Regions from separate parts of the Shewanella sp. 6_MG-2023 genome, predicted to be linked through region 1. Evidence: predicted binding sites of a transcription regulator. Region 1 holds the regulator's gene; each other region holds the start of a gene.

Region 1 (6,301 bases):
CCTTTACTGTTGGCGCAGATAAAGCCGGTGATAACTAACCGTGTATTTGGATTAGCATCCAGCAGCTTTTGGACTTTTTCGCGGGACTCATCAAGACGAATATTCGGCACAGGCCCTTCATCAGCCACCAGCAGTGAGCAGGCATCAATATTCGCGGCAGCAACGCCAGACTCTCTTAATAAGGCTGCCATTAATCGTGCTGACCAACGCTCACCAAAGCTTAATACATGATTGAGCTGAAATTCATTGCGCTCTTCAAGGGACAATAAACTGACTAATTGCGATTTATCGGTTGATAGGCGCTCACGTAAATCGCGCGCTTGTTCGTTTGAGAGAAGTTGCTCAATCAGGTTTTGCTGATAGCTCACCAGTACTTGTAGCTCTTCTTGCCACAAGTCACCGTTTTCTCTTAAGGAGAGTAATTTATATAAAAAGTTAGTACTTTTACCCGCAGCTGAAACAACGACTAAATCATCACTGTTGCCATGAGTCAGTAAAATATGGGCAACGCGGCGATAGCAATCTGCATCAGCAAGACTTGAACCACCAAATTTATGTAAATGACTGCGGGCCATTTTTCACTCCTTAAACAACATATACCAGCCTGACTACATGAATATAGCCAAGGGAGATTAACTTAAAGCGCAGCGACAGCAGCTAAGCCTACTTCAATATCGGCAACCAAGTCTTCAGCATCTTCAATCCCGACAGATAGTCGCAGTAAAGTATCTTTAATGCCAGCTTCATACCGTGCTGCAGGCGCCATTGCTCTATGGGTCATGGTTGCAGGTACGGCAACTAAGCTTTCCACTCCGCCTAAGCTTTCAGCAACACTGAAAATAGACAGTGCATTTAAAAAGGCGACCACTTCTGCTTCACCACCTTTAAGTTCGAAACTTAACATAGCGCCGAAGCCTTGTTGTTGCTTAGCTGCAATATCGTGACCTGGGTGGTCTTTTAAGCCTGGATAATACACTTTTTCGACAAGATTGCTGGCCTGAAGTACGTCAATAACTTGCTCAGCATTTTTTTGATGCTCGCGAATACGTACAGCTAAAGTACGAATGCCACGTAAGGTTAGGTAACTATCAAAAGCCGAGCCTGTTAGCCCTAAGGTGTTTGACCACCAGTGTAGTAACTCACCCAGTTCAGGGTCTTTTGCCACCACAGCGCCACCTACAACGTCACTATGACCATTGATATATTTGGTGGTGGAATGCATGACGATATCAGCGCCTAGCTCTAATGGCTGTTGCAAAATTGGCGATAAAAAGGTGTTATCAACCACAACTAAGGCATCGACTTTATGGCTTTGCTCAGCAATAGCTTTGATATCAACAACACGTAATAATGGGTTTGACGGCGTTTCTAACCACACCATTTTAGGTTTCTGAGCAATCGCATCACTGAGTGCTTGCTCATCTGTTTGATCAATCACCAGTAATTTAAATTGGCCTTTGTTGGCAAGATTTGTGAACAAACGGTAACTACCGCCATAACAATCGTGAGGCACAACCAGTAAATCATCGGGGCCTAATAAACTAGTGACCAAGGTAATCGCAGCCATACCGGTACAAGTAACCACCCCAGTAGCGCCATGTTCAAGTTTGGCAATGGCTTCACCTAACACGCAGCGCGTCGGGTTTCCTGAACGACTATAATCAAACTCTCTAGGGTTTTTATGGCCATCAAAAGAATAGTTTGTTGATAGATAAATCGGCGGGACTACAGCGCCGTATTGGGTATCTGACTCGATACCTTGGCGTACTGCTAGCGTAGCTGCGCGATGTTTGCTCATTGTAAACTCCTAAAGAATACACACTAAAGAGATGTCTAGATGGCTAAATGTACCTAAGCTAAGTCACATCGTCAATACAAATCAGCCGTTTAGACGTCTAAACATAAAGAAATCTATTTCCATTCGTTATAGAATAACCGCAATAATTTGACTGTTATTATTTAGCGGTTAAAATCTGCCACGAATCTATCGTATAAAGGTGAGTTAATGACTGAATGGAATGGCGACTATATCAGCCCATATGCCGAACATGGCAAAAAAAATGAACAAGTTAAAAAAATCACGGTATCCATACCTTTAAAAGTTTTAAAAGTATTGACTGATGAACGTACCCGCCGCCAGGTTAATAACTTACGTCATGCAACCAATAGTGAACTACTGTGTGAAGCATTTTTGCATGCCTACACTGGACAACCACTGCCAAATGACGGTGACTTATCAAAAGAAGGGCCTGATAGCATCCCATCTGAAGCAAAAGCTTTGATGGATGCCATGGGAATTGAGTGGGAAGATCTTGATTAAGTCAAGCTAGCGACTAGCGCTGAAGTACTTGCGCTAAAGTACTTGCGCTAAAGCATAAGCCTGCTCAATTAATCAAACACTGCTCGTCATTTAACGCATCGAGCTCTCAAGCTGAGAGTGAGTTGCAGTATTGCGCCTAAAGAGTCGACAATGGAATTTATCGATCCGCAGACCTTGATGCTTGCATCGGTTATCATTTTTCTAGGCGCATTAACCCAAGGCCTTATCGGTTTTGGGCTTGCGGTTGTTGCCAGTCCACTTCTCTATATCATCGACCCACAATTAGTCCCAGCCCCTGTGATTATGATGGGTTTTTCCATCGCCTTATTGACCTTATTGCGTGAACGTACTCAACTGGAGTTTAATGGGCTGCAATATGCGCTGCTGGGGCGAATACCTGGTGGCTTTATGGGCGCAGGTTTATTACTGTTTGCCCCCCAAGCAGTACTGGGGTTAGCCATTGCCTTTATTGTCGGCGCAGCGGTGTTGCTGAGTATTTTTAAGATCACAGCGCCAGTAAATCGGCTTTCGCTATTTATTGCAGGTGTCTTGTCGGGGGTATTTGGAAATATTGCCGCCATTGGTGGGCCACCATTAGCGATTTTATTAGCCGGTAAAGATGCGCCGCAGTTTAGAGCCGCGCTATCGATCTTTTTTGTTTTCAGCTCAATGATCGCACTGATTATTTTAATGCTTGCAGGCTTAGTGGAAGAAAAGCATCTGTGGTTGTCATTGATGCTATTGCCATCTGTCATACTCGGAAATATTGCCGCAGGAAAGCTAACCAATAAGGTTGATAAAAATAAGACTCGCATCGCCACTATGGTGTTATGTAGCTTAAGTGCATTATTGCTAACCCTTAAGTCGTTAATTGAATTATCAGCAGGCTAGTCGATCATCTTTTTGTGGCAGATATAAATGCAACAATGATGACAGCTAAAAATGATAACGCTTAAAAGTGATAAGAAGTTTGCAGCACAGCGCCAATGGCATCATCACCATAGCTGCCGCTCATATCCAGCTTAAAGGCTTGGCCGATGGCAAAGCCGGTGCCGAAAGAGTAAATATCTACGCTATTATCTTTTAAGTCATGGCGGTAGCCCATGCGTAAAAACAGCCAGTCAGTGGCTTTAACTTCACCGCCCACTCGCCAATACTGCACCGCATCAAACTCGCTAAAACGGCTTTGCTCCACCAGATCAATATCCGTGGTTAAGGTGACTCTGGACCAATCATAAGCAGCTCCCACTGTGACTAACGGCTCAATTTGGTATTCAAATGTCCGTCCTTGAGCTTCAACTGTGGTTATTTTTTTACTGAATAAATTACGAGCAGACAGCCCTAAGGTTAAGCTTTCTGTTGGCTCAATAGCCACCCCAAGATCAAGGTTAAATAAGCTGTCATCATTTCGATATTTATCATCATCAAAATCATCGACATCAAAGTTATTGGCACTGGCACTGTAATGATAGGTATCAATGCGTTGAAACTTAGGTGAAATCCCAACTTTTACAGGCATGTTAACTATAGATAGTGGAAAGCTTAACGCCACCCCAAAATCTGTGACTCCGGCGGCTAATACAATGCCTTGAGAGTCTAAGTCAGTGAGATCTGCAGGAGGGTTGGCGGGATCGAGATTAGTCAGCATATCAATATCACCTTGAGCAATATCAGCAACGCCCATAGCGTCAAGATGACTTTTGTAAAATAGCGCCATTGGCACGGTTTGAGTTGGCAATACTAATGCTGCGCCAATTGCGGCTGATACCGAGGCGTTAGTGCCGTTGAGGGCATTTAAATTAATAACTAAATCATCACGAAAACCAGCAATATCATCAGTATCATTGCCGTTTATGGCCGTTTCTAAGTCATCAAAACTGTCTTGTAGTGAGTCAAACTTATCAAGCATATTGTCGCTATCATCCACTTCAGCAGCCACAACCGGTAACAGTAAGGAGAACTCATTGGTTTTTGGGGCGTAAATAGCCAGTAAAGCGGGATTAATAAAACTTGCGCCGATACGGCTAGATGAGGCTACACCTGTACCGCCCATGCTATCACTGCGAGCTTCAAAATAAAGCTGACCCGCTTGCGTATTTATCGCAAACAGCAGTAAAAACAATAGCAGCGCTAAGGATCTCATCATTCACCATTTTCATTTTTAATTATCTAATAAAGATAGTCGAAAAAATTAAAAATAGGCTTCAATCCCGTTAGACTTTTACGGCATAGATGAATTTAATCAGCCGTTTTTTAAATGTTATTTTATGAATCAGGTAGATAGCGCTTAAAATTTTCCATGGTGAATTGAATAAATTTTTTCAGCCTTTCTGGTTGGAATTTATCTTTATGGTAAAGCATATAAAAAGGCGTGTCGGGAATATGCCAATCATTAAACACATTCACTAATTGACCCGCTGCAATTTCATTAGCGCAATATAAATAAGGTAATCGCACAATGCCATTTCCTGCTAAGGCGCTGGCTTTCATAGCGCGGCCATTTTTACACTTAAAACCGCCCTTAATGGCAACGTCTACAGCTTGAGCATCTTGCCTATGGCCAAAGCGCCAATGGCTGATCGAGCCAGTAATACACAGGTGATTATTAAGCTCGCTTGGATGCTGCGGTTGACCATATTTCGCTAAGTATTCAGGGGCGACTAAAGTGCGGTTTTCGATATCCATCAGCTTTCTGGCCACCAAGCTTGAATCTGCCAGTTCGCCCATGCGAAATACAATATCAAAATGGCCCTCGATTAAATCAACCCGCTGGCTACTAAAATCAAGATCGATGGTAATTTCAGGATACTGTTTAATAAAATCATTCACCAAGGCCACTAAAATATCTTCACCAATCACCCCGCCAACGCAATTAATGTGGATATTGCCCTGCAGTTTTTCAGCGCTATCTAATGTCATTGCAACAATTTGATCGATCTGAACCAACGCTTGCTGGCATTGAGTCAGTAACATTTCACCTTGCTCAGTCAAACGCTGCGTTCTGGTGGTTCTAATAATTAGGCTAACACCAAGAAACTTTTCTAAACTTAATAATTGCTTTGATAAATGTGAGCGTGAGCAGCCCAAAACCTGTGCAGCTTGAGTAAAGTTACCTTGCTCAGCAATCACCACAAAGGCTCTGATATCAATCAAATTTATGTCTAAGTTCATAATAATGTCTATTTTAGTGTGTGGTCATCAACAAGCGATTAGGAGCCATGTATAAACAATGATGTTCTTTGTGGATTATATATCAACAATGAGCCATTACCTATAATGGACACAACTTAACGAACGAGGTAAAAATCATGAAATCACTTGTTGTCATTACTGGCGCATCATCAGGTATTGGCGCCGCTATGGCGAATGCATTTAGCGCTAAAGGTCACCCACTACTTTTACTTGCTCGTCGCGTTGAACCAATGCAAGCACTTAACCTGCCCAACAGCTTATCTGTTAGCGTTGATGTTACTGATGCTGCAGCGATGAAAACAGCGATTGCGACTGCTGAAGCAAAGTTTGGCCCTGTTGGCTGTTTAGTCAATAACGCTGGCGTAATGCTACTTGGTCAAGCAGATGTACAAGATCCTGCCCAGTGGAGCCAAATGCTCAACATCAATGTGATGGGCGTGCTTAATGGTATTCACGCTGTGCTTGCTGATATGAAAGCCCGTAAAACAGGCACTATTATCAACGTAAGCTCTATAGCGGGTCGTAAAACATTCCCTAACCATGCAGCATATTGTGCCAGTAAGTTTGCTGTGCATGCGCTAACTGAAAATATCCGCGAAGAAGTGGCGATGGATGATGTGCGAATGGTGACTATCGCTCCAGGCGCTGTTGAAACGGCCCTGCTTAGCCACACAACCGATGAAGATATTAAAGCCGGCTACCAAGAATGGAAAGAGTTCATGGGCGGCGTTATCGAGCCTACAGCAGTTGCTGATGCGGCTGTATTTGCCTTTGAAATGCCGCAAAATG
Region 2 (6,301 bases), on a different contig from region 1:
ACAAAAACAAATTTCGAGCCGTAGTCTAATTTTGTTGGAGGAATAGGTCATAAAGATCAAGAGAGCAGCAGGGCGACAGCCAGCCCCTAATCGTATTAACGAAGAAATCACTGGCGTACCAGAAGTTCGTCTATCGGATATCGAAGGCGAATCTGTTGGAATCGTAAGTATTTCACAGGCTCAAGAATTAGCTGATGAAGCAGGTGTAGACCTGGTTGAAATTAGTCCTAACGCTGAGCCTCCGGTCTGTCGCATTATGGACTACGGTAAGTTCCTTTTTGATAAAGCGAAAGCTCAAAAAGAACAAAAGAAGAAGCAGAAACAGGTCCAGCTGAAGGAAATTAAATTCCGTCCTGGCACTGATGAAAACGACTATCAGGTAAAACTACGCAACCTGATTCGTTTTCTAGAAGATGGGGACAAAGCGAAAATTACGCTGCGTTTCCGTGGTCGCGAAATGGCACACCAAAGCTTAGGTATGGATCTTTTGAACCGTATCAAAGCAGATTTGGAAACATATGCTGTTGTTGAATCTTTCCCGAAAATGGAAGGTCGACAAGCAGTTATGGTCCTAGCACCTAAAAAGAAATAGTAGGGCAACCAATTAAAAAGTAGCAAAATCTTTTTTGAGGGTTTTGCTCGCCTTACGTTTTATTAATGTCCCAATGCGGAGTTTTAGCAATGCCTAAAATGAAAACAGATAAGGGTGTCCAAAAACGCTTCAGAAAAACCGCTAATGGTTTCAAGCGCAAACAGGCACACTTACGTCATATTTTGACAAAGAAGAGCACTAAGCGTAAACGTCACTTACGTGCTAAATGTTTAGTAGCTAAGTCTGATGTGCCAGCAATTGCACGTCAACTACCATACGCTTAATTAAAGGAGATATGAACAATGCCTAGAGTTAAGCGTGGTGTAACCGCTCGTGCTCGTCACAAGAAAGTACTTAAATTAGCCAAAGGTTATTACGGAGCTCGCTCTCGTACTTTCCGTGTTGCTGTTCAAGCAGTAACTAAAGCTGGTCAATATGCTTACCGTGACCGTCGTCAAAAGAAACGTCAATTCCGTCAACTTTGGATTGCACGTATCAATGCGGCATCTCGTCAAAATGGTCTTTCTTATAGCCGTTTCATTAACGGTCTTAAAAAAGCTTCGATCGAAATCGATCGTAAAATTTTGGCTGACATCGCTGTATTCGACAAAGTTGTTTTCACAATTTTAGTTGAAAAAGCAAAAGAAGCTTTAGCTAAGTAATTAGTTATTATTCTTTAAAAAAGGAACCTTAGGGTTCCTTTTTTTATATCTAAAATTTAGAATCTTGCCATTGTGTTTGACTTATTGGAAGTAGGTGTTATGAAAACCCAGTTAGCAACAGACAGATTATCAATTGCTATTATGACGCTTGATGATGCCGATTTACTTTACGCTCTAGACCAAAATCCCGATGTGATGAAATATATAAACGGCGGAAAACCTACCTCAAAATCTGATATAGAACATATTTCTATACCACGTTTGGCAAGTTATTTAACGCCATCCAAAGGGTGGGGCTTTTGGAAGGTGTTTGAAAAGCGAGAACTAGATACTGTTGATCGTCGTGATAACTTTGTTGGTTGGATATTGATTAGGCCCATGGGCTTTTTCAGTGAGACCCCTGAATTTAATAATCTTGAAATTGGTTGGCGATTCAAACAATCAGCTTGGGGGAAAGGTTATGCGACAGAAAGCGCCAAAGCAGTGATTAAATTATTGGTAGAGGAACAACCAATTATTGAACGTTTTACAGCAATAGCGGATAAGGATAATTTAGGTTCAATTAAAATTATGAAGAAAATAGGAATGGAATTTATCTGTCAGCAGTTTCATTCAGATGTTAATGGCAAAACTGAAGTTGTAATATACAGTTTGAAAGTTAACCATTAAAAAAATGAGTAATGTGCAGTAATAGTGTTAAACAAAAACTGGTCAACTGTATAAACAACAGCCTTCACCTGTGTTATTCACATCGATAAAATACAAACAAGAAAAAAGCCATCACAATAATGGATGGCTTGTCGCTACTAGCTCACTATGTGTAAACTAGTAGATTACAAAGTGACGATTCTACTTTTGTGCGTCTAAGTAACGCTCGGCATCTAACGCAGCCATACAACCTGATCCTGCTGAAGTAATAGCTTGACGATAATGTTGATCCATTACGTCACCACAAGCATAAATGCCTTCAACACTTGTCTGAGTTGCGTTACCTTGAAGGCCACTGTTGACGGTAATGTAACCGTAGTTCATATCAAGTTGACCGTCAAAAATACCGGTGTTTGGGCTATGACCAATCGCAATGAAAACGCCAGCAACCTCTAAATCTGAAATTGACTCATCTTTAGTGCTTTTCATTTTAAGACCGGTAACACCCATGTTGTCACCGACGACTTCATCAAGAGTTTGATCTAAGTGTAGGATGATATTGCCATTAGCAACTTTATCCATCAGACGGTTGATCAGGATCTTTTCTGATCGGAAAGAATCACGACGGTGGATTAAATGCACCTCAGAAGCAATATTACTTAAATAAAGCGCTTCTTCAACAGCAGTGTTACCACCACCAACTACAGCCACTTTTTGGTTACGATAAAAGAAACCATCACAGGTAGCACAGGCTGATACACCACGGCCCATAAATGCTTCTTCAGATGGAAGGCCTAAATATTTGGCAGATGCACCAGTTGCAATGATTAATGCGTCACAAGTAAACTCACCATTGTCTCCTTTTAATCGGTAAGGGCGCTGGCTAAAATCAACTTCATTAATATGATCAAAGATAATTTCAGTATCAAACTTTTCAGCATGTTCTTGCATTCTTGCCATTAATGCTGGACCGGTTAAGCCATTAGCATCGCCTGGCCAGTTTTCAACTTCAGTAGTCGTAGTCAGTTGACCACCTTGTTGCATCCCAGTGATCATGACAGGCTTCAAATTTGCACGTGCTGCGTAAACTGCAGCAGTATAACCAGCAGGGCCAGAACCTAAAATTAACAGGTTAATATGACGAGCTTGACTCATTTTTTTATTTCTCCATTACATGCTTTAAGCAATTTGCATGGATTGTAGGGAATTTACAGGGTGGGGTAAAGTAGCGATTGCTCCAAGATATAGATTGAGGCAATCGATACCGTACACAAAAGACACCAAGGACTTATCGCATTAGACTTTTACATGCTAATAACTAATATGACAACTTGGTAAGCCATTCTTTTCTAGATAGTTTTGGTGGTATTCTTCCGCCGGATGAAAGGTTTGAACCGGTACAATTTCAGTTACAATTTGTCGTAATCCCCATTTACCACTTTGAATTAGCAACAATTTAGATTGCTCTGCTAATAATTTTTGTTCTTGGCTGTGGAAAAAAATAGTGCTTCGATATTGGCTGCCAATATCACCACCTTGCATATTTAGAGTGGTTGGATTGTGGTTTTGCCAAAAAACGGTCAACAACTCTTCATAGCTAACGATATGTTCGTCAAACTCAACCTGTACCACTTCTGCATGGCCCGTTACGCCCGCTTTCACTTGCTCGTAGGTCTGAAATTTGTCATTTCCCCCCATATAACCGCATTGTGCTGCAACTACACCATTTATTTGTTTAAAAAAATATTCAACGCCCCAAAAACAGCCTGCACCAAAAGTTGCTATAGTCATACGATACCCGTAAAGAAGTCTAGATGGCTAAAAGTATATTTATTCTAATAAATAATGCAAGCAAAGATTTACACTCTGTTAAATGTTACTTAACGTTAGCTTCCCCTAAATGTGATAGAATCCGACTACCGTTTGAAACCATTCAATATTTAAAGCCGCATCAAGGAGTCAGCGTGTTTCAACAATTAATGGATGACAAAGATTTTTTAGCATTTACGTTAACTAACATTAATAACAAGGTGCCAGAACAGCGCTTTGAATTGTCAAATAAAACAACAGTTACGATTTTAGATAACGGGATTATTTGTTTTAATCCAGCTCAAGGGTCGACTAAAGACATTGTTTTATCTTGTGGCATACATGGTAACGAAACAGCACCTATTGAAATCTGTAACGAACTCATAAATAATTTATTAAAAGAAACAATCGTTACAAAACAAAGAGTCCTGTTTATAATTGGCAATCCAGATTCCATACTCAGCCAAACACGCTTTGTAGAAGAGAATATGAATCGTTTGTTCAGTGGGGCACATTCTTCCGGTTTAGGTTTATCAAATAAAGAAAGAGTTAGAGCAAAAAAATTAGAGGAATATGTAGCTAATTTTTATCTTCAAAATAATAGCTCACAACGAATACATTACGACTTACACACCGCGATAAAGCCGTCTAAACATGAGAAATTTGCGATTTATCCTTACAGGCCTGGACGTAGCTTTAGTGCTGATCAAATTATGTTTTTAGCGGGTTGTGATGTTGACACCATTTTATTCCATCATGAACCTACCACTACTTTTAGCTATTATTCATCAGAACAATTCAAAGCCGATGCATTTACAGTCGAACTGGGTAAAGTGATGCCTTTTGGCGAGAATGATATGTTAAAATTTGCCAATACTAAAAAGATGCTTTTGCAGTTGATAACTCAACAACAAGTTGAACTAGCTCCTTTTGATAAAGACAAACTTCACTTATATAAAGTGTCTCGTTCCATTAACAAGCAGTTTGATGATTTCAAATTCACCTTTGATAAGACAACGGTAAATTTTTCTGGGTTCAAGCAAAATCATGTATTAGCAACGGAAGGTGACACTGAGATTAAGGTCATTTATCCATACGAAGCTATCGTTTTTCCTAATGAAAATGTACCTGTGGGCCAACGTACAGTATTATGTTTAGTGCCAGCACCTAATGAAGACATTCAATAAGTTGTAAAGCTAAATATACATTATATATGACAGGATATTCACTAAGTGGAATGAACATTAGTTGATAGTAAGTTTACGTTAACGTAATGTTCGTTCGCATATAATAAATTACGCTTTATTTTTAAGGCTACAAATAACAAGAGCACAATATGAGCAACGCAACACTGACTAATGAAACAGTGCATCGTGTCAGCTTCTTAGACAAAGCTTCATTGCACATTCCTATTTTAAAAATTCTACAAGCTGATGGCACAACTTACGAAAATGCCGTCATGCCCGTTATTGATAAAGCCTTGGCTGAACGTATACATGATACTTGTGTTTTTACCCGAGTATTAGATGAACGTATGTTAAGTGCTCAAAGGCAAGGTCGTATTAGTTTTTATATGACTTGTACTGGCGAAGAAGCCTCTATCATTGGCAGTACTGCTGCACTTGATGACGGTGATGTCATATTGGCGCAATACCGAGAGCATGCATCACTTAGATATCGTGGTTTTACCACTGAACAATTTATGAATCAAATGTTCAGTAATGAAAAAGATTTAGGTAAAGGCAGACAGATGCCAATTCATTACGGTAGTAAAGAATTAAATTACCAGACAATTTCATCACCACTAGCGACTCAAATACCACAAGCTACCGGTGTTGCACATGCTTTTAAATTACAAGGCAAACGTAACGTTGCTATTTGTTATTTTGGCGAAGGTGCAGCATCAGAAGGTGACTTTCACGCAGGCCTAAATATGGCTGCAGTTTTAAAGTCACCAACGATCTTTTTCTGTCGTAACAATGGTTACGCGATTTCAACGCCAACTGAAGAGCAATTTGCAGGTAATGGCATTGCCAGTCGTGGTGTTGGTTATGGTATGCACACTATTCGTGTTGATGGTAACGATATGCTTGCGGTACTCGCAGCAACTCAACAAGCTCGAGCTCATGCGTTAGAACATAATGCGCCAGTACTCATCGAAGCGATGACGTACCGTTTAGGTGCACATTCATCTTCAGATGACCCATCGGGTTATCGTTCAAAAGAAGAAGAAGCTAAGTGGGAGCAACATGATCCTGTTAAGCGCTTTAAACTTTGGATGATCAATAAAGATTGGTTAAACGAAAAAGATGATGCTGCAGCTTATGAACAATACCGAGAAGAAGTACTTAATGCCGTTAAAGTGGCAGAAAAAGTGGCTTTACCGCATATCGACTTGTTAATCACAGATGTATTAGATAAACCAACACCTGCTTTAGAGAAACAATTAGCTGATTTAAAACAACATATTAAAAAATATCCTAAGTCGTATCCTAAAAGTGCAGGGAGAATTTAATCGTGGCTGAAATGAACATGTTACACGCCATTAATGATGCGTTATCAATTGCGATGACCGCGGATGAAAGAATGG
Region 3 (6,301 bases), on a different contig from region 1:
GATTTTGACTATTGATTTGCTCAATCAGTGGCTCAGCAGGATCAAACAAAGCAATATAAGACAGCTTATTGGGTTGGTCTAATAGGATTTGCGCTAAAGAGATATCAGCGACAATGGCATTACCTAAGCCATAATCATCATCGACACTGATCACTTCGAGCTTGATAGTGTTAGCGGCTTTATCTTGTGGGTTTTGTAAATAAAACCACCCGTCTTTTGCTATGTTATCCGCTAGGGATTGGCTCATTAACAACACATTGCTGCCTGCTAATAGCTTATCCAGTGGAATATTAATGGGCGTTTTGCTGTTGGTATTCGTTTGAGCTTCAGATGAATGGTTTTGTAAGTTAACTGCAGCAAATAAATCGCTGCCTTGAATTTGCCAGCGCCGCCCTTTATCGTCGACTGCAAGGCCATTAATCACAGCTAAAGCATTACAGATCCCGCTTTGACGCAATCGGAAATAGACCTGCTCATTAATGAGTTGTTGCCCTGCGGCTGGGGTGATCAACAAGCTTGCCCGTTGACTTAATAGTTCGGTGGCTTCGCTGTAACTTCTTACTGCATTTTCATTGGTAGACTTGACGCCTATTAGCAAGGTGACTGCGAGGAGGATACCGAGAAGAATGGCACCAGCTTGTAATGGCGAATGGCGGTAGTGGGCAAAGAAGATTTTTAGTGACAACAGCCATTGTTTGACAGTGATGTCTTGAGCCTGATTACTCATGAATATGGCCTTTTTCTAAATGCCACCTGCGTTTCATATAGCCCGCACAGGTTTCACTGTGGGTTACCATTAACACCGTGGTATTTGCAGCCATGGTAAGCTGGCACATTAGCTCCATTACTTGCTGACCTGCAGCTTCATCTAAATTACCGGTTGGCTCGTCTGCTAGTAATAATGCCGGTTTGTGGATTAACGCTCTGGCAATGGCAACGCGTTGCTGCTGACCACCCGATAAGGTTTCAACAGGTCTTGTTAAAATGTCACTAATCCCAAGCTGCGTAATAAGCTCATCGCCCCAATCACTCCACTTTTGATTATTAAGCTGTAATACAAAACGGATATTATCGATAACATTAAGCGGGGTGAGTAAGTTGAATTGTTGGAAGACAATACCAAGTTGGGCGCGCCTAAACTGGCTCCATTGACTATCTTGCCACTGCGCTGCTTGTTGGTTCATGAGTTGTAACTGACCAGAATCAATTTTCTCAAAACCGGCAATGATATTAAGTAGGGTGCTTTTGCCCGTGCCGCTGGGGCCGGTTAGCGCAATGGTATCACCACGATGCAGGGATAAATCGACACAGTTAAGCACCTGATGGAGTCTATCGCCATCGTTAAAGCCTTTGGATACTTGCGATAGTTGGGTGATCACTGCTGTCATTAGCGTCTCTGGTATTACTTGTAATTACATCATCATACGACAAATAAAATTACTTAGATCGACTTTTCATTGAAATAACCCGTTTATATGTTGATTTTGAAATAATAAAAAAGGCTGAAGAATGAGAAGTAACCTCATCCATCAGCCTTTATTTAATGTTACGGTTAGCAGCCTTTGTTGGCTTTAACCCATATAACCGTTTAAGTTAATCTTCTAACGAATAAGGTAGCGGCTTCACCACTAGCTCACTTTGGTTGTCATTTTTTACTCTTAGTTTTGCATCATTTGGCGTATCGTTAGCCAATACTGCGGTTAATAGCACTTGGCCATTAAATTCAACCGCTTCGATAACTTTACCCGCTCGAAGAAAGCCATCTTCTGAGGCAATTTCAATTTGAGTTTCACTGCTGACAGTTTCAGAGGCACTACCGGATAGAATATACAGGGCGCGTTTATTACCACCGCGGTACTTCATTCTGGCAATGGTTTCTTGGCCCATGTAGCAGCCTTTTTCAAAACTAATACCGTTTACCGCCTGTATATTACACATTTGTGGTACAAACTCACTGCTGTGGTTGTCGTCAATATTGGCGTAACCGGCTTGAATTTCTAATGCTTGCCAAGCTTGGTGGCTAGATAGTGGTTGATTTGAAGCTGTGACTAATTGCTGCGCTTTTTCAGCTGATGTAATCACTATGAAGCGCTCAGCATCTTTTAAAATAATAGCGCCTTCAGCGTGAGTAACTTCATGTTCAATCCGTCCAAATTGCTGCTCAATAAACTCTGCAGCCTTCGTACCAGCAAAGCCTAAAATAACTTGCTTAGCAGTGACATCAGTTAATTCCGCTTTACTGAACACCGCATATTTCTGCCATGAGGCCAAACTTAGCGGTAATACTGATGCTGGCATTAAAATAAAAAGGCTTTCAGCAATTGTGTAGGTTCTAAAGCTAGCAATCATCTTACCCTTAGGATCGCAATGGGCGCCCCAGCGCCACTGAGTTTCTGTCAGCGATACGATATCGGTAGTGACTTGGCCGTGAATAAAGGTTTTACCTTGCTCACCGGTCACTTCAATTAAACCTAAGTGGCTTAAGTTTGAAACCAGTAAGTCGGGCGTTGAAGTTAAGTAATCCCAGTTTGGCTGTGTGGTTGCGAGTGTCATAAAATGATCCCTAAGGTGAGCAACAAAGATAAGCTTTGAGTGTAACGGAATTCAGTGAGGCTCAAAAGAAAAAGCTATCTTCAATTAATTGAAGATAGCTTTAATTCACAATTTAACTGCGAGATAAGCCTAAGGTTAAATCGTTCACCGACTTAGCTTGAATTAAAACAATACGCGGGTACGAATAGTACCTTCAATTGCTTTTAACTCGCCCAGCGCTTGTTCGGCTTGGTTTGAATTGACTTCCATGACCACGTAACCAATATCTGCAGTCGTTTGTAGATATTGCGCAGCAATGTTAATGCCTTTTTCTGAAAACGCTTGGTTAATTTTAATCAACACACCTGGACGGTTGTGGTGAACATGCAATAAGCGCGAGGTGCCTTTATGTTGTGGCAATGACACTTCAGGGAAGTTAACCGCAGACACAGTTGAGCCATTATCAGAATATTTAGCCAGCTTACCCGCGACTTCAATACCGATATTTTCTTGAGCTTCAGCAGTACTACCACCAATATGCGGGGTAATAATGACGTTATCTTGTCCACGTAGTGGGCTAATAAATTCGTCATCATTTGACTTAGGCTCAACTGGGAATACATCAATTGCAGCGCCTGCAATATGGCCTGACTTTAGGGCATCAGAAAGCGCATCAATATCAACCACAGTGCCCCGTGATGCATTGATAAAAAAGCTTTTTGAACGCATTTGTTCAAACTCTGTCGCACCAATCATATTTTTAGTTTGCGCAGTTTCTGGTACATGCAAGCTGATAACGTCTGCTTCATTCAATAGTGTTTCCATTGAATGGATTTGGCTGGCATTACCCAGTGGCAACTTGTCTTCAATATCGAAAAATACCACCCGCATACCGAGGGTTTCAGCCAAAATACCCAGCTGAGTACCTATATGGCCGTAACCAATGACCCCTAAGGTTTTACCGCGCACTTCATAGCTACCATTGGCACTTTTTAACCAACCGCCACGGTGGGCAAGGGCGTTACGCTGAGGAATACCGCGCATCAGCATGATGATCTCACCTAACACTAGTTCAGCAACACTGCGAGTGTTTGAGAATGGTGCATTAAAAACGGGTACGCCTAACTTCTCAGCAGCGGCAATATCAACTTGGTTAGTACCAATACAGAAACAGCCAATCGCGACTAGTTTTTCAGCATGGTTCAACACTTCAGCGGTTAATTGGGTGCGCGAGCGCAGGCCGACAAAGTGAGCATCTTTAATTGAGCGCAGCAACTGGTCTTCAGGAAGGGAAGCTTTGTGATATTCAATATTGGTATAACCTGCACGCTTAAGTACATCGACTGCAGTTTGGTGGACGCCCTCCAACAGCAGGATTTTAATCTTATCCTTGTCAAGCGAGTGTTTTGCCATGGTGTGGGTACCCTCTTATCAATAGTTATGCTTATGTTATGCTGACATTAATGCGCAACCAAAATAGCATTATTTATTGCCATTGTAGAGGGCTAGATGGCTAAAGACTGTGATCTTGGTTTAGAACAATATCATCTAAAGGGAATGTATAGTGAATAAGAAAGTTATATGGGTGGTTATTTTTGCTGTCGTGCTCGTTTGGTCGGTGAGTTCACCTAAAGATATGTTTACTTGGTGGTTAGAAGCACTGCCAGCATTAATCGCCTTACCCATCTTATTTTTTACCCGTAATAAATTCCCCCTAACACCCTTAGCTTACTTATTGATTTTGTTACATTGCTGCGTGCTCATGGTCGGAGCTAAATATACCTATGCCGAAGTACCACTGTTTGATTGGTTGGCTGATGTGATGGGTAGCGAACGTAATAATTATGACAAAATCGGCCATCTTGCTCAGGGGTTTATTCCGGTCATACTGGCAAGAGAGGTGATGCTAAGAAATCACGTCTTGCAACCGGGCTATTGGTGTCAGTTTCTATCAGTTTGTTTTGTATTGGCATTTTCTGCTTTTTACGAACTTATTGAGTGGTGGGTTGCAGCTGCAACAGGTGAGAATGCGGAGGCGTTTTTAGGCACTCAAGGCTATGTGTGGGATACACAGTCAGATATGTTTATGGCACTTATAGGTGGTATTAGTGCATTAGTCTTGCTCACAAAGGTACATAATAAGCAGTTAGCATCACTTTAATCAGCTACATTTATAGATCTTGTGACTGTTAAGTTTATTTTTACTTGTTTTATTTTTGGTAACGGCTTGGTTTGCTAGCACTTAATCTATTAATGAGTACTTAAGTATTGCAGAAATACTTTATGGACTAGCTAAAATGCCTTATGGGCTAGTTAAAATGTACTATTATTGCATTATGTTGTTATTATGTTATCAATGTTTCAGGAAGAAACTCGTATAGCCGAGAGATACAGAATACTTTTCAGGGAGAAAAGTGATGAATTCGAATATTGATGAATTAGTCTTCTTACACCAGGTTGCAGCGCCTTGCAACTTGGCTATTTTAGCTGAGTCGATAGGGTTAAAAACCAGGGTAGTGAAACACCCTAGTGAACTTGAAGTAGAACATAATACTAATTGTTTCTATTTGATCGCCCAAAAGGGGGCCGCGCTGGATAGCAAAGGCATTCCGCTGTTGGTATCACGGCTAGTTAATCATGTCCCTGTCGCTTTATATCAAGTTGAACGGGGCTCGTTAGATCAGGAGTCTGCACTATTGTTAGGTGTAAGAGGCTTACTTTATGCCGACCAACGTATGGATTTAATGTTGACCGGGTTACGTAAAATGGTAGCTGATGAGCTTTGGTATGATCGACCGCTAATTAGCAAAATTTTCCGCCGACTAGTACAAAAACTTGATGCTAATACAGAAATCCCCCCAGATACTATCGCAATGCTGCAAATGCTCACTAATCGTGAAAGAACCATTATTCAGCTAGTTTCAAGCGGTGCAAGGAATAAAGAAATAGCCCACAGGCTTTGCATTAGTGAGCACACGGTAAAGGCACATATCTCTTCCATCTTTAGGAAAACCCAATCTCGCAATCGGGTCGAGTTACTGCGTTGGGCACAAACTTATCAAGCCCATTTTGAGTTCGCTTAACTTAGGTTATTTACCCGCTTTAAAATAATTTAGAGATGTTATTAAGCCAGTTGCTAGTTGTAACTGGTTTTTTTGTTTGTTTCGGCAATTATTTCATCGTGTAAAATTAATTTATGAGCTTATGTCATAAAATTGCACAGAATTAGCTTAACGTAATGAAAACAATAAGCTTTGCCAGTGGAGGAGATATTAAAGTAAATATATAGGGAGCAATGTGCTCCCTATATTCAGTAAGAAAATTTTCTATAAATTAATTCTGGTAAATTGCTGCAGAATTAAAGTTTCCGGTTTGGACTACAGTGGCAATATCATTAGTGCCAATTTGCATGCCTGTAACCGTATTATCATTACCAATTTGGGTTACATTTAATGTATTCATAGTACCATCAATTGCAAAGTAACCATCATCTCCACCAACCCAGTTACCGTCGCCTAGCTGAGAAACGGTAATTGAGTGGTCATCACCAAAGGCGACTATATCAGTTAAGTTAAAATCACCTTCTTGGCTGATATCAACAGTCTGATTTGAACCGACATTTGAAATAACGGCTTCGTTATCATTGCCTGTTTGGCTCATATCAACTGTATTGTTATCTCCAACGGTTTCTGAATATGCAAAGTTAAGTTCACCTGAGGAAGTGATAGTGACCTCATTATAGAAGCCATCAGCTACAAAAGCAGTGTAG
Region 4 (6,301 bases), on a different contig from region 1:
GTTTGTGATAACCGCTTTTCACGCATGATGTCGTATTCAGCATAGGTTGCATCAATGGTGGGCTGGCGAGTGTCGTTATTTACCAGTTTTGACACCATAGGCACTGCGCGCGAGGCATCGGCAATGTAAATTGCACCATGTGGATAATGTGGGGCAATTTTTACTGCGGTATGAATTTTCGAGCAGGTTGCACCGCCAATAATCGCCGGAATGGTTAACCCTTCTCGGTGGAAGGTTTTGACGTTATGCACCATTTCATCAAGGCTTGGGGTTATAAGCCCTGACATACCAATAATATCAATATTGTGCTCTTTTACGGCTTCAAGGATTTTTTCAACTGACACCATGACGCCTAGGTCGAACACTTCAAAGCCATTACAGGCTAGCACCACGCCGACAATATTTTTACCAATATCGTGCACGTCACCTTTTACGGTAACCATTAAAATTTTACCGTTTGATTGACCTTCAACTTTTTCCGCTTCAATGTATGGGTTTAAATAAGCCACGGCTTTTTTCATTACCCGGGCTGATTTAACGACTTGCGGCAGAAACATTTTGCCTGAGCCAAATAAGTCACCGACCACGTTCATGCCATCCATTAATGGCCCTTCAATCACATCAAGTGGGCGGGTGGCAGCGGCGCGCGCTTCTTCGGTGTCTTGGTCGATAAACTCAGTAATGCCTTTCACTAAGGCGTGGGATAAGCGCTCATTAACTGGCAGACTACGCCAAGCTAAGTCTTCCTTTTTAGCCACTTGTTTGCCGTCACCACGAAAACGCTCAGCAACATCTAGTAGTTGCTCAGTATTGCTTGAGTCGGCAACGGGGCAAGGTAAATTCAGTACCACATTTTCGACTTTTTCTTTTAAGTCTTTGTCGATGTCATCAAATATGGCTAACTGACCTGCGTTAACGATACCCATGTCCATGCCCGCTTGAATCGCGTGGTATAAAAACACCGCATGAATGGCTTCGCGGACTGGGTTGTTACCACGAAACGAGAACGAGACGTTTGACACACCGCCAGAAATCATTGCATGGGGTAGAGTGGCTTTAATGTCTTTAATGGACTCAATAAAATCGACGGCGTAGTTATCGTGCTCGTCAATGCCGGTGGCAATGGCAAATATATTCGGGTCGAAAATGATGTCTTCTGGGGCAAAGCCAACCACATCAACCAGTATGCGATAGGCGCGGGTACAGATTTCGGTTTTACGGGCGCGGGTATCGGCTTGGCCATCTTCATCAAATGCCATCACAATAGCGGCTGCGCCATAGCGTTTCACTAAGGTGGCTTGCTGAATAAAGGCTTGTTCACCTTCTTTCATCGAAATGGAGTTAACAATCGACTTGCCTTGAACGCATTTAAGGCCAGCTTCAATCACGTCCCATTTTGATGAGTCAATCATAATAGGCACCCGAGAAATATCAGGCTCTGAGGCGATTAAGTTCAAGAACTTTTTCATCGACTCGACGCCATCAAGCATACCTTCATCCATGTTGACATCGATGATTTGTGCGCCGTTTTCAACTTGCTCACGCACGACATCTAGGGCTTCTTCAAACTTTTCTTCTTTGATTAAGCGCAGGAACTTGGCTGAACCTGTGACGTTGGCACGCTCGCCGACGTTAACAAATAATGAGTTGCCATCAATGGTTAATGGCTCAAGCCCTGATAAGCGACAGGCAACGGGAATATCAGGTATGACACGTGGCTCATGGCTGATAACGGCATTGCGAATAACACTAATGTGCGCTGGTGTACTACCACAACAGCCACCCACAATATTGAGCATGCCTTCCCGTGCCCAATCACTGATCACTTCGGCCATTTCTTCTGGGGTTTCATCGTAACCACCAAACTCATTAGGTAAGCCAGCGTTAGGGTGGGCAGAAACATAACATTCTGCAATCCGTGATAACTCTTCAACGTAGGGACGCAACTCTTTTGGGCCAAGGGCGCAGTTAAGGCCAATGGATAATGGTTTGATATGGCGCAGTGAGTTGTAAAAGCCTTCGGTGGTTTGCCCTGTTAGGGTACGACCTGAAGCATCAGTAATGGTGCCTGAAATCATTACAGGTAGCCGATCACCAATTTGATCAAACACTAATTCGATGGCAAATAATGCGGCTTTGGCGTTGAGGGTATCAAAGATGGTTTCGACCATGATGATATCAGCGCCGCCGTTAATTAATGCGGTGGTTGACTCAACATAGGCTTCGACTAACTCGTCAAAGCTGACGTTACGAAAGCTTGGGTCATTAACATCTGGGCTGATAGAGCAAGTGCGGTTGGTTGGCCCAAGCACCCCTGCAACATAGCGTTTAATACCCGTTTGCGCAGTAACGTCATCAGCGGCTTCACGGGCAACTTTGGCGCCTTCAAGGTTAATTTCTGCTGACAACGACTGCATGTCGTAATCGGCCATAGCAATCGTGGTGGCATTAAAGGTATTGGTTTCAATAATGTCAGCACCCGCTAACAGGTATTTAGTGTGGATATCTTTAATGATTTGGCGTTGGCTTAGCACCAACATGTCGTTGTTGCCTTTTACGTCACAGTGCCAGTCTTTAAAACGCTCACCACGATAGTCGGCTTCTTCCAGTTTGTAGTCTTGAATCATTGTGCCCATGGCACCATCGAGGATAACTATGCGCTGTTTTAGCGTATTTGTAAGTTGTTCAAGTACCTGACTGTAGGAAGTCGACTTCGCCATAACGTATTACCTTAATTGCTTTTATGCTAATCACTTAATCGAGCGTTAAATAACACGCTAACTTAAGTAGTTAGTGGATTGTGTTAACGGTTTTAGATGAAATAAGCATACCTTTATTTATGCTTTTATAGGGCAGAATAATGCGAAATTCCCTGTAATAAAATTCATCTTAAAATATTTTGTTTGGACATTTAAACGTATAGACGTCCATAATACGTTTAAATAGATTGTAAGAGCAAGCCCATTGCTCACACTAAAAACATAAGCCAATTGAAACGGCCGATGGAGTCTCCTTAGATGAAGCAAGCTAAGATAATATTGTTACGCCATGGCCAATGTGAGGGCGACAGTATTTTGCGGGGTAAAACCGATGTGGCGCTAACTGATTTGGGGCTAACGAACATGCACCAGAGTGCGGCTAAGCTAGGGCTATTAGGTTGTTTGCCATCACTGCAGCTATACAGTTCGCCTTTGGTGCGCTGCCATGCGTTTGCCGCTGAATTAGCGCAGCAGTTAAACCAAGTGAGTGCTGATTTAGCTTTACAGGTTGAGATAATGTCTCAATTACAGGAAATTGATTTTGGCTTGTGGGACGGAAAAAGCTTTGCAGAGCTTTATCAGCATAGCGCTAAAGCGTTAGATGCCTATTGGGATAACCCTTGGGAGCATGGCGCGCCCCAAGCTGAGCCCATGGCTGAATTTGAACAAAGGGTGGCGCAGGCTTTTGCGCAAATAACCTTGCAAGCTTACAACTTGGCTGAAGCTCATACTGCTGAGGCTAATAGTGCTAAGGCAACAGCATCAGCCACTGCTCTGGTAGTGACTCACGGTGGAGTTATCCGTCATATTATCGCTTTGGTGTTAGGGCTTGAGCGCTGTAAAGGGCTATATGGACAACTGAATATAGATTATGCCGCGACGGTAACCATTGATGTGTTTTGGCCTGAAGCTGATGATAAATCGACTAAACCCGTCTATCGTTTAAACTGGAATAATTAGTTTTAGCCTAAAATTAGCAGAAAAAACTAACTTCACTTAGGCAGATATACCGTACAATATAAGCCGCATTTATTAAGTGCAATAAAATTTCAAATTAAGTCAATTTAGCTGCAGTTGAGTGCTTGTGTGAAATGCTTTAAGCAACACCAGTATCAAGCGGTTCGCTAAATGAGTAGGGAATCGAGAACTAGCCTAAATGCTGTTTAGCTCGAACTGTACCCGCAACTGTAAAATAGCATCTCATCACTTGTAAGATAAGTGATTAATGAATGCCATTAAGTCAGATACCTAGCTTAGTTTTTCTTGCTGAATTAGCAGCACCTAACAACAACTTGAGCGGGTAACTCAGGCGGAGTTTGTATCGTGATCAGTATTAAAACCCCTGATGTGGCTAAACATGCCTCTTGGATAACCGCAGGGGTAGTATCTTGACTACTGCGGCATTAACAGTTGATCAGCTAAGCTGGTCAGTTGCAGACAATGAGATCCTTTCTCAAGTCAGTTTTGCCTTGCAACGTGGTGAAATGCTAGGGCTTATTGGCCCTAATGGTGCGGGTAAATCCAGCTTACTGCGCTGCTTGTATCGCTATATCACCCCTGATGCTGGCAAAATCAGCTTATTTGGCGACAATATTAATGGTTTTTCTCATAAACAATTGGCCACTAAGGTTGCCGTAGTGCAGCAAGAGTCACCCCATTATTTTGATATGACCACCCATCAACTGGTTTCTATGGGCTTAACGCCCCATAAAGGACTTTTTGAAACCAATACCCAAGCAGATGCAGATGATATTGCCAAGGCGCTGGCTAAAGTGGGTCTTGAGCACAAAGCCTTGCAGCAATATGAGCAGTTATCTGGCGGTGAAAAACAGCGGGCATTAATTGCACGGGCTATCGTGCAAAAGCCGCAGTTATTGATCCTTGATGAGCCGACTAATCATTTAGATATTCGCTATCAAATCCAAATTCTTGAGTTGGTTAGGCAACTTGGCATTAGCGTGATTGCCTCTATTCACGATCTTAATTTAGCCAGCGCAATGTGCGATAGATTGCTGTTACTTGATCAAGGAAAGTGCATCGCTCAAGGTTTACCTGATGAAGTATTAACAGAAACCATTTTGGGGAACGTGTTTGATGTTTGCTGCCAAATATCAAGTCACCCACAGCACGGTAAACCGTTAATTACCTACTTTTATGGTTATCAAAGTCATTATGACAATGCTAATCAAAACACTTGTCAAAGCTCGCAGCAAAACGCATATCCAAGCTCTGAACAAAAACATGGCCAATCAAACCACGGGCAGGGCGATAAATGACAGCCATTGATGCCACACAATCAGTGAAGCTAGCAAAGCAGATGAGTTTAAGTTTTAAGCATAAGCTACTGCTGTTTGTTACTGCCATAGTGACCTTAGTTACTCCAATCGCCGCGGCAAGTTTCGGCGCTGCTAATATCAGTTTTGAACAGGTCGTTAGCTTGTTTGCTAATTTGGCATTAGGTACAGGTGAAACAGATTCACTAACGCAGCGGATTGTGTTTGAGCTGCGTTTTCCAAGAATTATTTTAGCCTTTGTGGCAGGCGCAGGTTTGGCGCTTGCGGGCAGTGTATTGCAAACGGTGACACGTAACCCGTTGGCGGATCCCTATTTATTTGGTATTAGCTCTGGGGCGTCATTTGGGGCGGTATTAGTGCTGAGCTTTTTTGGCAGCCAAGGCTTAGTGCTGCAATGGTTAGCAGAGTCTTCTGGTCATCTTGCCAATGCCATTTTACGTTCAGGCTTATTCAGTAATGATGCCTGGTGGTCTTGGTCATCCATTAGTTTACCAATTGGCGCTTTTATTGGTTCGAGTTTATCTGTGCTGTTGGTATTAGGTTTATCTGGTTTTGGTCGTGCTAGCCAAGTTGAGCGGATGCTATTGTCTGGGGTGGCCACCTCTTTCATGTTCGGCGCGCTAACCAGTTTGGTACTGTATTTTTCAAGCCCTCAAGCGGCGGCTTCAGTATTATTTTGGAGTTTGGGCAGCTTTGCTAAAGCTAGCTGGGCAGGCCTGGTTATCCCATCTGTGGTGGTAGTTTGCAGCATATTAATTATTTTAGCTTTTAAGCGTCAGGTATTAGCCATTCAAGCGGGGGATGAAACGGCGCACTCCTTAGGGGTTAACGTCGCCAAAATTCGCTTAGCAATGCTTATTTTGTGTTCATTAATTACCGCCACGCTGGTGGCAAGTTGCGGCGGCATTGGCTTTGTTGGCTTGATGATCCCTCATACCGTGCGGCTGCTCTATCCTGGGCAACAACCTATTATGATGACGGCATTAGTCGGCGGCATATTTATGGTATGGATTGATGTATTAGCCCGTTGTTTATTAGGCAACCAAGAGTTGCCGGTAGGTATTATCACTGCCGCAATTGGTAGTGTATTTTTTCTTTTTGTATTACGTCATCGTCGATGAGATTGCAGTTTTGGAGAGTAAGGGATGTTTGCGGTAGATCCAGTTAGTCATAAATTTGATGATCAAATACAGCATAAAATTAATCAGAAAACTAAGCCGCTAGGGGCGCTAGGGTTACTCGAAACGC

Evidence for each region. Region 1 encodes MetJ, which represses methionine synthesis genes. Its sites were predicted from a motif close to TAGACGTCTAGACGTCTA; they were not measured.
Region 2: a site for MetJ is predicted at 3,706-3,723, ahead of msrA (peptide-methionine (S)-S-oxide reductase MsrA). Genes of this name have one in related genera too.
Region 3: a site for MetJ is predicted at 4,031-4,048, ahead of serA (phosphoglycerate dehydrogenase). Genes of this name have one in related genera too.
Region 4: a site for MetJ is predicted at 2,913-2,930, ahead of metH (methionine synthase). Genes of this name have one in related genera too.

The regions. Positions count from the first base shown of each region.
Region 1 covers NZ_JAUOQU010000025.1:68,843-75,143, forward strand. Annotated here, with positions in the region: gene Q4533_RS14720 (bifunctional aspartate kinase/homoserine dehydrogenase II) at 1-575, opposite strand, end outside; gene metB (cystathionine gamma-synthase) at 638-1,798, opposite strand; gene metJ (met regulon transcriptional regulator MetJ) at 2,006-2,320, shown strand; gene Q4533_RS14735 (sulfite exporter TauE/SafE family protein) at 2,471-3,211, shown strand; gene Q4533_RS14740 (conjugal transfer protein TraF) at 3,273-4,463, opposite strand; gene Q4533_RS14745 (LysR family transcriptional regulator) at 4,586-5,491, opposite strand; gene Q4533_RS14750 (SDR family oxidoreductase) at 5,629-6,301, shown strand, end outside.
Region 2 covers NZ_JAUOQU010000005.1:63,752-70,052, reverse strand. Annotated here, with positions in the region: gene thrS (threonine--tRNA ligase) at 1-46, shown strand, start outside; gene infC (translation initiation factor IF-3) at 50-592, shown strand; gene rpmI (50S ribosomal protein L35) at 682-876, shown strand; gene rplT (50S ribosomal protein L20) at 895-1,254, shown strand; gene Q4533_RS04615 (GNAT family N-acetyltransferase) at 1,354-1,923, shown strand; gene trxB (thioredoxin-disulfide reductase) at 2,104-3,057, opposite strand; gene msrA (peptide-methionine (S)-S-oxide reductase MsrA) at 3,214-3,693, opposite strand; gene astE (succinylglutamate desuccinylase) at 3,867-4,898, shown strand; gene Q4533_RS04595 (thiamine pyrophosphate-dependent dehydrogenase E1 component subunit alpha) at 5,048-6,226, shown strand; gene Q4533_RS04590 (alpha-ketoacid dehydrogenase subunit beta) at 6,229-6,301, shown strand, end outside.
Region 3 covers NZ_JAUOQU010000026.1:63,564-69,864, forward strand. Annotated here, with positions in the region: gene Q4533_RS15000 (ABC transporter permease) at 1-727, opposite strand, end outside; gene Q4533_RS15005 (ABC transporter ATP-binding protein) at 720-1,388, opposite strand; gene ygfZ (tRNA-modifying protein YgfZ) at 1,594-2,553, opposite strand; gene serA (phosphoglycerate dehydrogenase) at 2,716-3,945, opposite strand; gene Q4533_RS15020 (DUF2238 domain-containing protein) at 4,097-4,693, shown strand; gene Q4533_RS15025 (response regulator transcription factor) at 4,950-5,615, shown strand; gene Q4533_RS15030 (curlin) at 5,866-6,301, opposite strand, start outside.
Region 4 covers NZ_JAUOQU010000010.1:5,747-12,047, forward strand. Annotated here, with positions in the region: gene metH (methionine synthase) at 1-2,720, opposite strand, end outside; gene Q4533_RS07710 (histidine phosphatase family protein) at 3,018-3,719, shown strand; cobalamin riboswitch at 3,858-4,030, shown strand; gene Q4533_RS07715 (ABC transporter ATP-binding protein) at 4,148-5,035, shown strand; gene Q4533_RS07720 (iron ABC transporter permease) at 5,077-6,174, shown strand; gene cobT (nicotinate-nucleotide--dimethylbenzimidazole phosphoribosyltransferase) at 6,199-6,301, shown strand, end outside.